2 regions of the Frondihabitans sp. GW821-FHT04F02 genome follow, and region 1 is predicted to be linked to the other one. Evidence: predicted binding sites of a transcription regulator. Region 1 holds the regulator's gene; the other holds the start of a gene.
What was found. The regulator HspR, encoded in region 1, represses chaperone genes until heat shock. The targets are predictions, from matches to a motif close to AAGTTGAGTCNNNNNGACTCAACTT.
Positions count from the first base shown of each region.

Region 2: the regulator HspR is predicted to act here: its motif matches at 1,592-1,616, upstream of AC07TY_RS06860 (ATP-dependent Clp protease ATP-binding subunit).

Region 1 covers NZ_JBWKSZ010000006.1:1,349-8,766, forward strand. Annotated here, with positions in the region: gene AC07TY_RS15580 (pilus assembly protein CpaE) at 1-279, shown strand, start outside; gene AC07TY_RS15585 (class I SAM-dependent methyltransferase) at 662-1,786, opposite strand; gene AC07TY_RS15590 (GntR family transcriptional regulator) at 1,888-2,568, shown strand; gene AC07TY_RS15595 (hypothetical protein) at 2,572-2,985, opposite strand; gene AC07TY_RS15600 (phosphotransferase) at 3,006-3,737, opposite strand; gene AC07TY_RS15605 (heat shock protein transcriptional repressor HspR) at 3,745-4,158, opposite strand; gene AC07TY_RS15610 (DnaJ C-terminal domain-containing protein) at 4,210-5,223, opposite strand; gene AC07TY_RS15615 (nucleotide exchange factor GrpE) at 5,329-5,919, opposite strand; gene dnaK (molecular chaperone DnaK) at 5,923-7,418, opposite strand, start outside.
Region 2 covers NZ_JBWKSZ010000002.1:355,675-363,092, reverse strand. Annotated here, with positions in the region: gene AC07TY_RS06860 (ATP-dependent Clp protease ATP-binding subunit) at 1-1,576, opposite strand, end outside; gene AC07TY_RS06855 (YflT domain-containing protein) at 1,680-2,318, opposite strand; gene AC07TY_RS06850 (AraC family transcriptional regulator) at 2,494-3,480, shown strand; gene AC07TY_RS06845 (hypothetical protein) at 3,462-3,620, opposite strand; gene yczR (MocR-like transcription factor YczR) at 3,681-5,114, shown strand; gene AC07TY_RS06835 (transglycosylase domain-containing protein) at 5,121-7,364, opposite strand.

The DNA of each region.
Region 1 (7,418 bases):
ACCGGCACGGAGCTCGGCTTCAACGGCACCACCGAGTGGGCTCTCGACTCGGTGTCGACCGACGACTCGCTCTGGCTGCCGCGCGAGGACCAGCTTCGAGACCTGCTGGGCCCGACGTTCCATGCGCTGACCCGCACCGAGGCCGGCGACTTCGAGGTGAGCACCACGATCGGCGCTGAGATCCAGGTGTTCGCGGCGCCGGACGCCGAGAACGCGTACGGGAGCGCGCTACTCGCCTACATCGAGGCGTCGCTCACGATCGAGGAACGGCTCGACTAGACGAGTCGCAGGAATTCACGGTCTCTCCTATCGACGATTGCAACGAGGTGCAACCTGTCCTTGGGCAAGCTGGGGTCCGGGCCGACTGTATGAGAACGGCCGATTAATTTCACCTGGGAGCCGGACGCGGACCTCGTGGTCGGGGCAAGACTGATCCCACCTCGATCTGCGGACGACGGGGATAACCGATATACGCCAACGGGAGGTGACCATGTCGGAATCGAGTACAGGCGATCCCCTTCGTCACGAGCGCGAAGAGCAGGAAGTCCGCGAAGCCCTTCTGGGCGACGCAGCCGAACGGAGCACGGCCTGGCTGTTCGAGCAGGTCGGCGACATCGGAACGGCACGGCACCGGGAACCACTGGCTTGACGCGGGTGCCCGTCAGCGTCGGACGGAGGCCGTGACGGTGAACTTCGGGTTGCGCGCGACCTGACGCGTCTGACCCACGACGGACTCCAGGGTGTCTCTGTGCTTGAGGTGCGAGTTGTACACCGTCCACAGCTCTCCGCCCGGCCGCAGCACCCGAGCCGCCGCCTCGAACAGCTTGAGCGCTATGCCGGGCTCGACCGCGGCGTCGACGTGGAAGGGCGGGTTCAGCAGCACCAGATCGCACGACCCTTCGGCCTGCGATGAGAGAGCATCGTCGCGCACGACCGTCACGCGGTCGGCGACGCCATTCAGCTCTGCTGTCGCCCGAGCGGACGCGACAGCCGAGGCGCTCTGGTCGGACGCGATGACGCGGGCCTCGGGCCGCGTCAGGGCGGCTGTGACCGCGAGCACACCCGACCCGCACCCCAGGTCGACGATCACATCGGCCGACGGAAGGGCCTCCGGCAGCACGTCGAGCAGGGCGCGCGTGCCGATGTCGATCTTCGCGCCGGCGAACGTGGCGCCGAACGCGGCGACGGCGAGGCCGAGATCATCGTGCCGTTGAGAGCGTGGCCAGGCCGACTCCACCGGCGGGTCGACCGGCTCGGACGCTGTCAGCACGCGCGACTTCTGCCGCGCCAGACCCGCGTAGAGCACCTCGAAGTGCTCGCGGAGCACGTCGTTCATCGCGGTCGTCATGTGCTTGAGCCTTCCGCCGGCGTAGACGACGACCTCGGGATGGGCGTGGCGCGCGACGAGGCCGGCGATCTCGTCGAGCGCGGCGAGCGAGCGGGGCAGCTGGAGCAGGATGGCCCTGGCCCCGTCGACCAGCGCCCCGTCGAGGGAGTGGTGCGCATACGTGCCCTCGAGACCGACCTCGGCCGCGTTGGCATCGAGTGCGAGCTCGGACACGAGCGGATCTTGGAACACGCGGATGCCGGTCAGCCCGTGCGCCGACGCGGCGCCGAGGGTGAGCGCGCCGTAGTGATCGCCGATGACGGCGAGCTGTCCGGAGCCGAGTGCCGAGAGCGTCGCGGTCGCCTCATCGAGGAGCAGCCGATCGGTGGCATCGACCGCGACCAGGTTCGGCGCCTCGAAGTCGGGACGGCGGCGGAGGGCGGCGAGGTCGAGGGGCATGAGCCAAGCGTAGTGATGTGCACAGCCCGGTCGGTAGATCCCGAACGTAATATGTGCATAAAACATTTGACAAACGGCAACTGTTGCGAAACGCTGTGTCTATGCCCATCCCCGAGACCCAACGCTCGAGTCCACGCACGCTCATGCGCGACCGGATCCGCGAAGAGATCCTCAAGGCGATCCTGTCCGGCATCCTCGAACCAGGAGAGCGCCTGGCCGACGACGACCTCATCTCGTGGCTGGGCTGCTCGCGGACACCTGTGCGGGAGGCGCTGAGCGATCTCGCGCACGCGGGCTTCGTCGAGATCGTGCCGAACAAGCACACCCGCGTCGCCGTCCCCCGGGCGGAGGAGGCCGTCCAGGTCATCCAGACGCTGGGGGTCCTGTTCGGAGGCGCGGTTCGGCTGGCGACGCCGGTCCTGCCCGATCCGGTGAGGAGGCAGATCGTCGCCACCCTCGACACCTGCCTGGCGGATCTCCAGAACGATGACGGCCTGGCCCTCAACGTCCACACGTATGCAGCCTTCGACCTCTTCGTCGACTACTGCGGCAATCCGCATCTGCAGCGAGTCTGCCACGACACCACGGCGGGTCTCGCCTACAAGCTGCGTCTGCCCAACATCACTGAGATCTTCGGCCAGCCGCGGCTCACGCGGTCATACAGCGCTCTGCGGCAGGCCACTCTCGCCTGCGACGCGATCGCAGCAGAACTCGCCGCGGAGACTCTGCACCAGCTCCCCGCTCCCTGCTCCGAGAGCCTCCTCGACGCGCACACCACCTGACGGCTAGGGCACTACCTCGAGAAGACCTCCGACCGACGTCAACCGGAACCGCGGCGCTCCCGCCTCGACTGTCGCCTCCGGGTCAAGAGGCCCAAGCAGACCGAGCGCCGTCAGCAGCCGTCCCTGAATGGTCGAGCCCGCCATGGCCCAGACCTCCCCGTCGTTGCGAGCGATGCGGCCGTTCAGCGTGCCTGCGATCTCGAGCAACCCGCCGGAGTGGATCGCGACCGTCGCGTCGCAGGTGCCGCTGAGGAGCACGTACCCGCCCGGCTCGATCGTCAGCCGGTCGCCGACGACGCCGCGGAGGTCGAGCGAACCACCTTCGCAGACCAGCGCTCCCCTCGGAGCGACCCCGGTGAGCACGATCGGCTCCTCGACGGTGAGCGGATGAGAGATGGTCCCTGACACCTTCTTCATGGCCCGACCCTAGCCCGGTCTCAGGTGCGGTTCCAGAGCGACCGGTAGAACCCGATGCGCGCGGGGTCGTCGTCGACGCCGTACGCCTCGAGAAAAGGTGCGTCCCATCCGGGGCCGTAGTTCCAGGCCAGGCTCATCGTCGCGACCGCGATGTCGGCCCAGCGGTCGGCGGTTCCGAGCGCGTCGAGGTCGACCATGCCCGACCACGAGCCGTCGTCGTTCAGGATCGTGTTGGGCACGCAGGGGTCGCCGTGGCAGACGACGAGCCGGTCGATCGGCGGGGCGTCGCGGGTGTCGAACGTGGAGCCTGCGGCCCGCTCCTCGATCGACCAGTCGAACGGGCAGCCGTCGACGGGCACGGTGTCGTGGAACGCCCTCAGCGCCCGACCGCACGCCGACACAGCCCGCGCAGGATCAGCGAGCCACCGATCGTCCACCGCGCTCCGGCCCGGCAGCCCCGCCGTCACCAGCCACTCGGCGTCAGCGTCGCGCCCCTCGTCGAGCACTCGCGGCACCGGCGCGTGGTCGACGGCCCAGCGCAGTCGCTCCAATTCGCCGGCCAGGTCGAGGCCGCGTCCGTGCGGGGCCCACTTGGCGAACCGCCGGGTGTCGCCCTCGCCGAGCTGGAACGTCAGACCGCCCACCTCGTTCACCCAGACCGGCATGATCGCGTCTCCTGCCGCCAGCTCGACGACCCGAGGGGGCGCAGGAACGGGGCCTCGCGGCACCTGCGCCGGCCGGACGAAGCTCACCGCCGCCTCACCGCCCCTCGGGCCGCCACAGCACCACCTGCGTCGGGCGCTCCGGCCGCCGCCCGGCCCGAAGCGGCACCACGCCGCCGCCGGACGACGCCGCGAACACCCGCGACCCCGGTCGGTTCAGCAGCTCGTCGGCGAGCGCAGACTCGAGCTCGCGTACCCGCGACTGCAGGGCGGTCACGTGGTTCTCCAGCTCGAGGATCCGCTTGATGCCCTCCAGGCTGACGCCCTCGCCGCTGAGGCGGGAGATCTCGCGCAGCTGATTGACGTCGCGCATCGAGTAGCGCCGCGACTTGCCAGCCGTCCGCGTCGGGATGACGAGTCCGAGGCGGTCGTACTGGCGGAGCGTCTGCGGGTGCATCTCAGCGAGCTCGGCAGCGACCGCGATCGCGAAGATCGGCGAGTACTCGTCCATGGTCGGCCTCCTCACCGGCTCGGGATAGTCGTCAGACTACGAGGATCGGGGCTACGAGTTCTGCTTGGCCCGGTCGAGCAGGTCGCCGCGCGGGTTCTCGACGGGCAGCGCCGCGACGAGGGCCTCGACAGCCGCCTTGGCCTTGTCGCTGAGGTGCGAAGGCACGGCCACCTGGACGGTGGCGAGCAGGTCGCCCTTTCCGTCTTTCGCATCGACCCCGCGGCCCTTGACCCGCAGGACGCGGCCGCTGGGCGTCCCGGGCGCGACGCGCAGGCGGACGTTCTCGCCGCTGAGCGTGGGCACCTCGATGGTGGCGCCGAGGGCAGCCTCGGCGAAGGTCACCGGGACATCGAGTCGCAGATTGAGCCCGTCGCGCTCGAACACGGGGTGCGGGCGGACGGCGATCGTCAGGACGATGTCGCCCGACTCGCCACCGTCGAGGCTGGGCTCGCCGCGGCCGCGCAGACGGATCTTCTGGCCGTCGTGGACGCCAGCGGGCACGCGCACCTTGATGGGCTTGCCCTGGGACTGCGTCAGCGTGATGGTGTCGCCGGTGATGGCCGTGCGGAAGTCGAGGGTGGTCGAGGCGACGATGTCGCGACCCTTGCTCGGGCCGCCGTATCCCCGGTAGCCGCCGCTGGTCTGGCCGAAGCCGCCGCCGCCGAACATGCCGGAGAAGATGTCCTCGAAGCCGCCGCCCCGCGCTCCTGAAGGATACTGCCCGGCGCCCGCGCCCTGTCGGCCGCCCTGGCCGAACATGCCGCCGAAGACGTCCTCGAAGCCTCCCCCGCCACCCTGGCCGCCGGCACCCGCCGTGAAGCGCGCGCCCGAGCCCATGGCGCGGATCTGGTCGTACTCCTTGCGCTGCGCGGCGTCGGAGAGCACCGAGTTGGCCTCGGAGATCTCCTTGAACTTGGCCTCGGCCTTGGCATCGCCGGGGTTCGAGTCGGGGTGGTACTGGCGGGCGAGCTTGCGGTAGACCTTCTTGAGCTCCGCGGGGGTCACGTCTTTGGACACGCCGAGCACGGCGTAGAAGTCCTTGTCGAACCAATCCTGGCTGGCCACTCGTGCCGCCCTTCTGTGTGTCACTCGCGCCCCTCGAAGGACGCGGAAGTATCAGTATGGCGGCGGGCCCCTGGAGGGAGCCCGCCGCCGGTGGAGCTGTAGCGCCTAGGCCGGGACCGAGACGGCGACTTTGGCCGCCCGGAGCACTCTCTCGCCGAGCACATAGCCCGGCTCGATGACATCGGCCACGGTGTTGACCGTGACGTCGGCCGTGGGGAGCTGGACGATCGCCTCGTGGAACTTCGGGTCGAACACGTCGCCCTTGGCTCCGATCTGCGTGAGTCCGAAGCGATCGAATCCGCTGCGGAGCTTCTGCGCGATGACCACCATCGGGCCCTCGGTGAGGTCGCCGTGCTGCTCAGCGCGGCTGAGATCGTCGAGAGCCGGGAGGATCGCTCGGATCACCTCGGCCACAACGGCGTCCCGGTTCGCCTCCCGGTCGCGCTCGACGCGCTTTCGGAAGTTGACCAGCTCGGCCTGCGCACGGAGCATGTCCTGGCGCATGTCGGCCACGAGGTCGACGGAGGCCTGATCCAGGATCGCCTCGTCTTCGACCGACAGCTCGACATCGGGGCCCTCGGCCTCGACGAGCTCTTCCGCGCCCTCGACGTCGGCCGTGCCGCCGTCTTCGCTGGGCGACTCCGGGGTCGGCTGGAGCGGCTCTTCTTCGGGGGTGCCGTTCTTGTCGTCGGTCACGGGCTACTTCTTGTCGTCTTCGTCGTCCACGACCTCGGCGTCGACGATGTCCTCGTCGTCGGCCGGGGTCTCGGAGGCGGGCTCGTCGGTCGGAGCCGAAGCGGAGGCCTGGTCGGATGCGTAGAGCGCCTGGCCGATCTTCTGCTGCGACTCGGTCAGCTTGTCGACGGCTGGCTTGATGGCCGCCTCGTCGTCGCCGGCGAGCGCGGTCTTCAGCGCATCGACGTCGCCCTGGACCTCGGTCTTGACGTCGGCGGGGAGCTTCTCGTCGTTCTCCTTCAGGAGCTTCTCGATCGAGTAGACCAGCTGCTCGCCCGAGTTGCGGAGCTCGTTGGCCTCGCGGCGCGCCTTGTCTTCGGCGGCGTGCTCCTCCGCCTCGCGGACCATGCGCTCGATGTCGTCCTTCGAGAGCGACGAGCCGCCCGAGATGACCATCGACTGCTCCTTGCCGGTGCCCTTGTCTTTCGCGGAGACGTGCACGATGCCGTTGGCGTCGATGTCGAAAGTGACCTCGATCTGCGGGATGCCGCGCGGAGCCGGAGCGATGCCGGTCAGCTCGAACGTGCCGAGGTTCTTGTTGTCGCGGGTGAACTCGCGCTCGCCCTGGAAGACCTGGATCGCGACGGACGGCTGGTTGTCGTCGGCCGTCGTGAAGGTCTCGCTGCGCTTGGTCGGGATGGCCGTGTTGCGCTCGATGAGCTTGGTCATCGCGCCGCCCTTGGTCTCGATACCGAGCGACAGGGGGGTGACGTCGATGAGCAGGACGTCCTTGCGCTCGCCCTTGAGGACACCGGCCTGGAGGGCCGCACCCACGGCGACGACCTCGTCGGGGTTCACGCCCTTGTTCGGGTCCTGGCCACCGGTCAGCTGCTTAACGACCTCCCAGACGGCGGGCATGCGGGTCGAGCCGCCGACGAGGACGACGTGCGCGATGTCGCCGACCTTGACACCGGCCTCCTTGATGACGTCGTTGAACGGCTTCTTGGTGCGGTCGAGGAGGTCGGAGGTCCACTGCTCGAACTGCGAACGCGAGATGGTCTCGTCGAGGTTGAGGGGGCCATCGGCGGTGAGCGTGAGGTAGGGGAGCTGGATGCTGGTCGACGACGAGGAGCTGAGCTCCTTCTTAGCCTGCTCGGCGGCCTCCTTGAGGCGCTGCTTGGCGATCTTGTCAGTCGAGAGGTCGACGCCGTTGGCATCCTTGAACTTCTTGATGAGGTGCTCGACGATGCGATTGTCCCAGTCGTCGCCGCCGAGGCGGTTGTCGCCCGAGGTGGAGCGCACCTGAATGGTGGAGAAGTCGTCGTCCTTACCCACCTCGAGCAGCGAGACGTCGAACGTGCCGCCACCGAGGTCGAAGACCAGGATGAGCTCGTCCTCCTTGCCCTTGTCGAGGCCGTAGGCCAGAGCGGCCGCGGTCGGCTCGTTGATGATGCGGAGCACGTTGAGGCCCGCGATCTCGCCGGCCTCCTTGGTGGCCTGGCGCTCGGAGTCGTTGAAGT
Region 2 (7,418 bases), on a different contig from region 1:
CGGCCTTGGCGATCGCCGCGACGGCGTCGTCCTGACCGACGACGCGCTCGTGCAGCTCCGTCTCGAGCAGCGCGAGCCGTGAGCGGTCGCCGTCGGTGAGGCGCGCGGCGGGGATCCCCGTGGCGCGCGAGATGAGCTCGGCGATGTCGTCGGCGGTGATGACCGCGTCGGCGTTCGCGGCGAGGTCCTCGGGCGCAGGAACGCCGGACGCCTCCGCCAGCCGGGCCTCGACGGCCGTCATCGCGTCGCGCAGCCCCGACGCCTCCTCGTACCGCTCGGCCGCCACCGCGCGGTTCTTCTCGGCCTCGAGCTCGGCGAGCTCGGCCTGGAGGGCGGCGGTGTCGACGACGAGCCCGAGGCGCAGGCGACGGCGCGCGCCGGCCTGGTCGATCAGGTCGATGGCCTTGTCGGGGAGGAAGCGGTCGCTGACGTAGCGGTGCGAGAGCTCCACTGCGGCCGCGAGGGCCTCGGGCGTGTAGGTCACCGAGTGGTGCTCCTCGTAGCGCGGGGCGAGCCCGCCGAGGATGGCCGTGGCATCGGCCACCGAGGGCTCGGGCACCTGGACGGGCTGGAAGCGCCTCTCGAGTGCGGCGTCCTTCTCGACGCGGCGGTACTCGGCCAGCGTGGTGGCGCCGACGACGTGGAGGTCGCCCCGGGCGAGACGCGGCTTCAGGATGTTGCCGGCGTCCATTCCGCCGTCGCTTCCGGCACCGGCGCCGACGACCGTGTGCAGCTCGTCGATGAAGACGATGAGCTCGTCGAAGTGCGCTGTGATCTCGTCCATCGCCTTGGTGAGGCGCTCCTCGAAGTCGCCGCGGTAGCGGGTGCCCGCCACCATGCCCGGCAGGTCGAGGGCGACCACGCGCTTGTCGCGGAGCACCGGAGGCACGTCGCCGGAGACGATGCGCAGGGCGAGACCCTCGACGATGGCGGTCTTGCCGACGCCAGGCTCGCCGATCAGGACGGGGTTGTTCTTGGTGCGGCGGAGCAGGATCTCGACGGTCGCCTCGATCTCATCGGCGCGGCCGATGACCGGGTCGATGAGGCCCTCGCGAGCTCGCGCGGTGAGATCCGTGCCGTACTGGTCGAGCGTCGGCGTCTCGGAAGCCGGCTCGGCGCCGGCCGCCGCCTGCGCGGGGCCGCCGGACTGCACGAAGCGCTGCATGGCCTCGGGAGTGATCCCCGCGGCGCCGAGCAGCTGGCCGGGCGCGGAGCCCTGATCGACGACGAGCGCGAAGACGACGTGCTCCGGGTCGACGTAGGTCGAGCCGAACGCGCGTGCCGCCTGAGCGGCCTCCAGCAGGATCCGCTGGGCCGCCGCGGTCAGGGCCGGACGCTGCGGGGCATCGGCGGACGCGCCGGGGAGGCGGCCGTCGACTGCCGCGGCCAGGGCGTCGCGGTCGGCTCCGACGTAGGCGACGAGGTCGCTGGCCGGGTGGAGGTCGAGCGCGGCCCGAAGGATGTGGAGAGCGTCGAGCTCCGCGTGACCGCGCGAGACGGCGATCTCGCGCGCCGCGGCCATGAGCTCGTGCGTGCGACGGCTGAGGAGTCGGCTGATGTCGACGTTGTCGGGCATGGAACCTCCAGGAGAAACTTGAGTGCCTTTGACTCAACTCAACGCAGGAGGACGCGAGACATTCCCACCCCGCTCACAAAGATGAGCGGGGTGGACTCAACCCTTACTTGTAGACAGCCTGAGTCAGCACCTGCGAGGCCCGGGCGGAGAACTCCCCGCGCACCAGCACCTCGTAGCGGCCGGCCTCCATGGTCTTGATCGACGAGAAGTCGCGGCGGCCGCGGGTCATGGCGTGCCCGGCGAATCCGAACAGGGCTCCCCACACGGCACCCGCCACGACGGCCGTGAGGAGCACCGCGACGAGGTTCGCATTGGCGAAGATCGCGAACAGGAAGCCGAGGAACAGGCCGAACCAGACGCCGCTGAGCGCACCGCGCCCGGCCGCCTTGCCGTTGGTGAGACGCCCCGACACGTTCTCGACCGTGCGGATGTCGTGGCCGACGATCGAGACGTTCTCGACGGGGAAGCCCTCGTCGCTCAGGCGGTCCACCGCGGCCTGGGCGTCCTCGTACTTCGTGTAGGTCGCGACGACCTGCGGGTAGCCGCCGCCGGCGAACGCGCCGAAGCCGCCGGCCTGCTCGGCCTGCGATCCCGTGGAGTCGGCGGCGGGCTGCGTCGTGACGGGCGGCGGGACAGCACCCGGAGGCGCGTACTCGCCGTACTGCGGGGCGGGGCCGGCCTGAGGGCGGTCGGCAGCGGGGTCTCCGGCAGAACCGGCACCAGACGGGTTGTCGTTCGACATCGAGTACTCCTTGTGAATTCAGGGACGGACCTCCACTCTGCCCTTGTCGCCTGGCGTTTTTCGGATAGTCCCCGGTCAGCGCCGGAGGTGTGCCTAACACTCGCCCATTACCAGGAAAAACACGGCCGCACCAGGGGATGACGCAAGCGTCACCCACGTGCGAGCATCCCCATCGATGAGCCAGCACCATGACAGCCCGGACGCCGAGCAGACGCCCGATACCGCCCAGATCAAGGCCGACCACCACGGACGCGACCTCGACGAGGCCTTCGCCCTGTACGCGGGCAACTACAACGGCTCCGGCTTCTACGCGGAGCAGACCGAGCTGCCGTTCGCGTACCGCTACACGATCGACGGCGACGACGACGTGACCCTGCGGTCGTCGAGGTTTCTCGGATCGATCCGCGGCACGGTGCAGCCCGAGGGCGAGTACATCGTGTCGTGGCTGACCGCCGGCCAGGGCCTGATGGACATCGGCGCGGACGAGCTGCGGATGGCGCGGGGACGACCGGCGATGTTCCCGACGGGTCGGCGGTACGCGTTCCACCTCAGCGACTTCCGGCAGAACCTCATCCACTTCGAGTCGGGCTACCTCGAACGGATCGCGGCCGAGCGAGCCGGCGCGGAGCCGAGCCGGCTCCACTTCGACCACACGGCGATTCCCGACACGGCAGCGCTCGTGGCGTGGAACGAGGCCGTCCAGGTGGCCGCGCGCGCCATCCTCGGCACGCCCTCGACCGAGCTGCAGCAGTCCGAGGCGAAGCGGCTGCTCGCCGGAGCCCTGCTCGACACGTTCGCGCACGAGGGCCCCGAGCGGCGAGGTCTGGCGGTCGCGCCCGGCAACGCGCGGCTCGTCGCAGCCCTGGAGTTCGTCCACGAGCACGCGGCCGAGCCGATCACGACCACGGCGATCGCCGACGCGGCCGGCCTCAGCCTGCGCGGGCTGCAGCACGCCTTCCACCAGCAGTTCGAGTCGACGCCGAGCGAGTACCTCCGGGGCGTCCGCCTCGACCGGGTGCGCGGCGAGCTGCTGGCCGCGGCCCCCTCCGAGACCACCGTGTCGATGATCGCCCTCCGCTGGGGCTTCGCGCACTCGGGCCGATTCTCGTCGGCCTACGTCAAGCGGTTCGGCGAGTACCCGGCTCAGACGCTGCGGCGCTGAGTCGTGCGGCGACCTCCATCGCGGTCGGGCACCGGCCCGTAGCCGTCGCGCGCGACGGCGACGACGACTAAGGCGACGGCGACGAGGCCAATCCCGGCGAAGACGAGCAGGGCGATTATTGACGGGTCCAATGAGGTCATGTCGAGATCCAATCCTGCTTTGGTGGCCGCAGAAAGGACCAATCCCGGTAAAGTGGCTCCGTGACCACGACGACCGCCCTCGGAACCCACGCGCTCCAGACCCTCCTCGGCGAATGGCGCCACGGCGGCGTCGCGCACATCGAGCTCGCCGAGAAGCTGAACGTGCTCCTGATCGACGGCCGCGTCCGCTCGTCCACCCGCCTCCCGGCCGAGCGCGAGATCGCCCGCGCGCTCGGCATCAGCCGCACCACCGTCGTGTCGGCGTACCGGCTCCTGCGCGAACGCGGCGTGCTGTCGAGCGTCCAGGGCTCGGGCAGCGTGCTCGAGCTCCCCGACGCGACGCGCCCCGCCGACGTCTCAGGCCCCGTCGACCTCGACCTGAGCAAGGCGACCCCCCAGGCGTGGCCCGAGGTGGCCGACTTCGCCGCCCGGGCCCTCGTTCGCCTGCCCGAGCACGTCGCGCGAGGCGGCATCGATTTTCTCGGGGCGCAGGAACTCCGCCAGGCCATCGCCGACCAGTACACCGCCAAGGGCGCCCCCACCACCGCCGACAACATCCTCGTGACGCTCGGCGCCCAGCACGCCATCGCGCTCATCGCCCGGACGCTCCTCGGCCGGGCCGACCGCGTCGTGGTCGAGACACCGAGCTACCCGCACGCCCTCGACGCCTTCCTGTCAGCCGGCGCGCGGCTCGTCGCCAGCCCGCTCCCCCTCGGCGGCACCGACGCGCCCGGCCTCGCCGAGACCCTCCGCGATGCGCGTCCTGCCCTCGCCTACCTGATCCCCGACTTCCACAACCCGACCGGCGCGAGCCTCCGCGACGACGACCGCGAGCTCCTGCTCACCACCGCGGCGCGCACCGGAACCCCGCTGCTCGTCGACGAGACCCCCGCCGACCTCGACATCGACCGGCCGTTCACCACCACCCCGTTCGCCGCGCTGCCGTCGCACGGCGCCACGGTCATCACCGTCGGCTCGATGAGCAAGCTGATCTGGAGCGGCCTGCGCATCGGCTGGATCCGTGCCGAACGCCACCTCATCGAGCGCTTCGCCCTCGCCCGGCCCGCCGGCGACATGGGCAACGGGGTTCTCGACCAGCTCGTCGCGGTGGAGGCCATGGCGCACCTGCCGCGCATCCGCGAGGCCCGGCGCATCGAGCTCGGTGCCGGGCGCGATACCGCGGTGCGCCTGCTCAGCGAGCTCCTGCCGGAGTGGGAGGTGCCGACGGTCAACGGCGGTCTGGCCCTGTGGATCGGCCTCGGCGCCCCCCTCAGCTCCGCCCTGTCGCTCGCGGCCCGCTCCCGGGGCGTCACCGTGACTGCGGGCTCGCGGTTCGGCATCGACGGCGCGTTCGAGCGCAACCTCCGAATCCCGATCACCGGCTCCACCGCAGCGCTCGAAGAGGGCATCTCGCGCCTCGCCGAGGTGTGGTCGACGCTCGGTCCGGGCTCGCGCTGGCGGAGCGCCGCCCACGAGACGGCGTTCGTCGTCTGAGTCGGGCTAGTTCTTGCCCTTGTCCGTCGGCGGCGTCGGCGCCTTGTCCGCACCCTTGTCGTTCTTCGAGTCACCCGACGGGTCGGACTTCGCCGGCGCCTTCTGCACGTAGCCGATCTCGGACTGCGGCGGGGCCGTGAAGCCCGTCGCCCCGGGGTAGGCGACGTTGAGGTCGTGGATTATCTGCTTGTCCATCGAGAACTTCAGGCCGTAGCCGTACTGCCCGTTGATGTACGTGTGATAGAAATTCGCCCCGCCCGAGATGTTGCCGACCCAGGTGGCCTGCGCGATCTTCGACGTCGAGGTGACGAGCCAGTTCTGGACGGCGCCGTCGGTGGTGCCCGTCTTGGCGATGATCGGGACGCCGTCGCCGGGGTTGGCCGACGCGGCGGTACCGCCCGGAGTGAGGACGGTCTGAAGGGCGTACTGGACGCCGTGCGCGACGTCCTCCGACATCCCCTGAGTGCACTTGGTCGGTGTGGCCGCGATCTTCTTGCCGTCGGCGCCGGTGATGCTCATGATGGCGACAGGGGAGCAGACGACGCCGTTGTTGGCGATGCCGGCGTACGCCGTGGCCATCGCGAGGGGGGCGACGTAGTTCGTGCCCAGGATCATCGACGGCACCGAGATGAACGGGTTCGCGTCGGGATCGGCCGGGTGGATCCCCATGCCGAAGGCGGCGTTCTGGATCGAGCAGAGGTCGAGCTTCTTGCCCATCTGCGCGTAGGCGGTGTTGATGGACTCCTCGGTCGCGAGCATGACCGACATCGAGCCCGGCACCGCCTCGGCGTTCGCCACGGGCCACGGATCGTTGCTGATGCCGTAGCAGCTGTTCGTGAACTCGCTTCCGGTGAAGTCGTGCTCGGAGGTCGTCACGGTCTCGTTGAGCGTGTGGCCCGCCTCGAGCCAGGCGGCGAGCGTGAAGGCCTTGAACGACGAGCCCGTCTGGAAGCCCTGCGAGCCGCCCCGGTCGTGGTCGGTGTTGTAGTTGACGCTGGTCGTGCCGGCCCCGCCGGTCGATGTCTCATTGAACGTCGTGTTCTGCACCATCGTGATGATGCGACCCGTGCCCGGCTCGACCGACACGTTCGAGGCGCCGACGTTGAGACCGGGGACGCTCGTGGGCATGTATGCGCTGACCGCGGTCTGAGCCTGCGCCTGCAGGTCGAGGTTGAGCGTGGTGTGGATAGCCAGGCCGCCCTCGGTGAGGGTCTCGATGCGCTTGTCGGCCGTCTTGCCGAACGCGGTGTCGTCGAGCAGCGACAGCTCGACGTACTTGCAGAAGTAGCCGGCGTCGTACTTCGCGGCCGTCGCACAGCCGTTCGACTGCTGCGTGATGTGCGGGGTGACGGGCTGCTTGATCGCCTTCGCGTACTGCGCCTTCGTGACGAACCCCTCGATCTCCATGCGGTGGATCACGTAGTTGCGGCGCTCGAGCGTCGCGGCGTAGTGGTTCGCCTTGCCGTTGGCCTTGTTGGCCGGCTGGTCGATCCGCAGGTTGGAGGGGTTGTTGATCATGGCGGCGAGCGTCGCCGCCTGGGCGAGCGTCAGGGCCTTGGCAGGGACGCCGAAGTAGTACTCCGCGGCGGCCTGGATGCCGTAGACCGTGCCGCCGAAGCCGACGATGTTGAGGTAGCTGCGGAGGATGTCGTCTTTGGAGTACTTCTTCTGCACGCCGATCGCGTAGCGGAGCTCCTTCAGCTTGCGCGCCGCGGACTGGGCGGTGACAGTGTCGTAGCACTTGGATGCCTTCGCCTTGTCCTCCTTCGTCGAGCCGTCGTACTCCTGCGCGCAGCGCTGCACGAGCACGTTCTTGACGTACTGCTGGGTGATCGACGAGCCTCCCTGCACGTCGTGGCCGAGGGTCGTCGCGAGCGCGCCGCGGACGGTGCCCTGCAGGTCGATCGCGCCCTCGGTGCGGAAGCGGGGGTCTTCGGTCGAGATCGTGGCCCGCGCGACCCACGGCGACATCTCGTCGAGCGCCACGTCGGTGCGGTTCTGCACGTAGAACGAGGCCAGCTTGACGTCTTTGCCGCCCTTCTTGGCGTAGATCGACGACGCCTGAGCCGGCTGCGTGATCTTCAGGTAGCTCGGGAGCGCGTTGAACGTGTCGGCGGCGGTGACCACGCCCTCGCCGGCCACCGCGAGGGTCGGCACGAACAGCATGGCGGCGAGCATGCCGGCCACCACGGACAGGCCGATGAAGCCGAAGAGGGCGCCGATGATTCGGGGGGCAGAACGTTGGGTCACGCGTCAACGGTAAACGGGGTACGGCGATTCCGCGAAGAGGGCTGAGCTATTCGT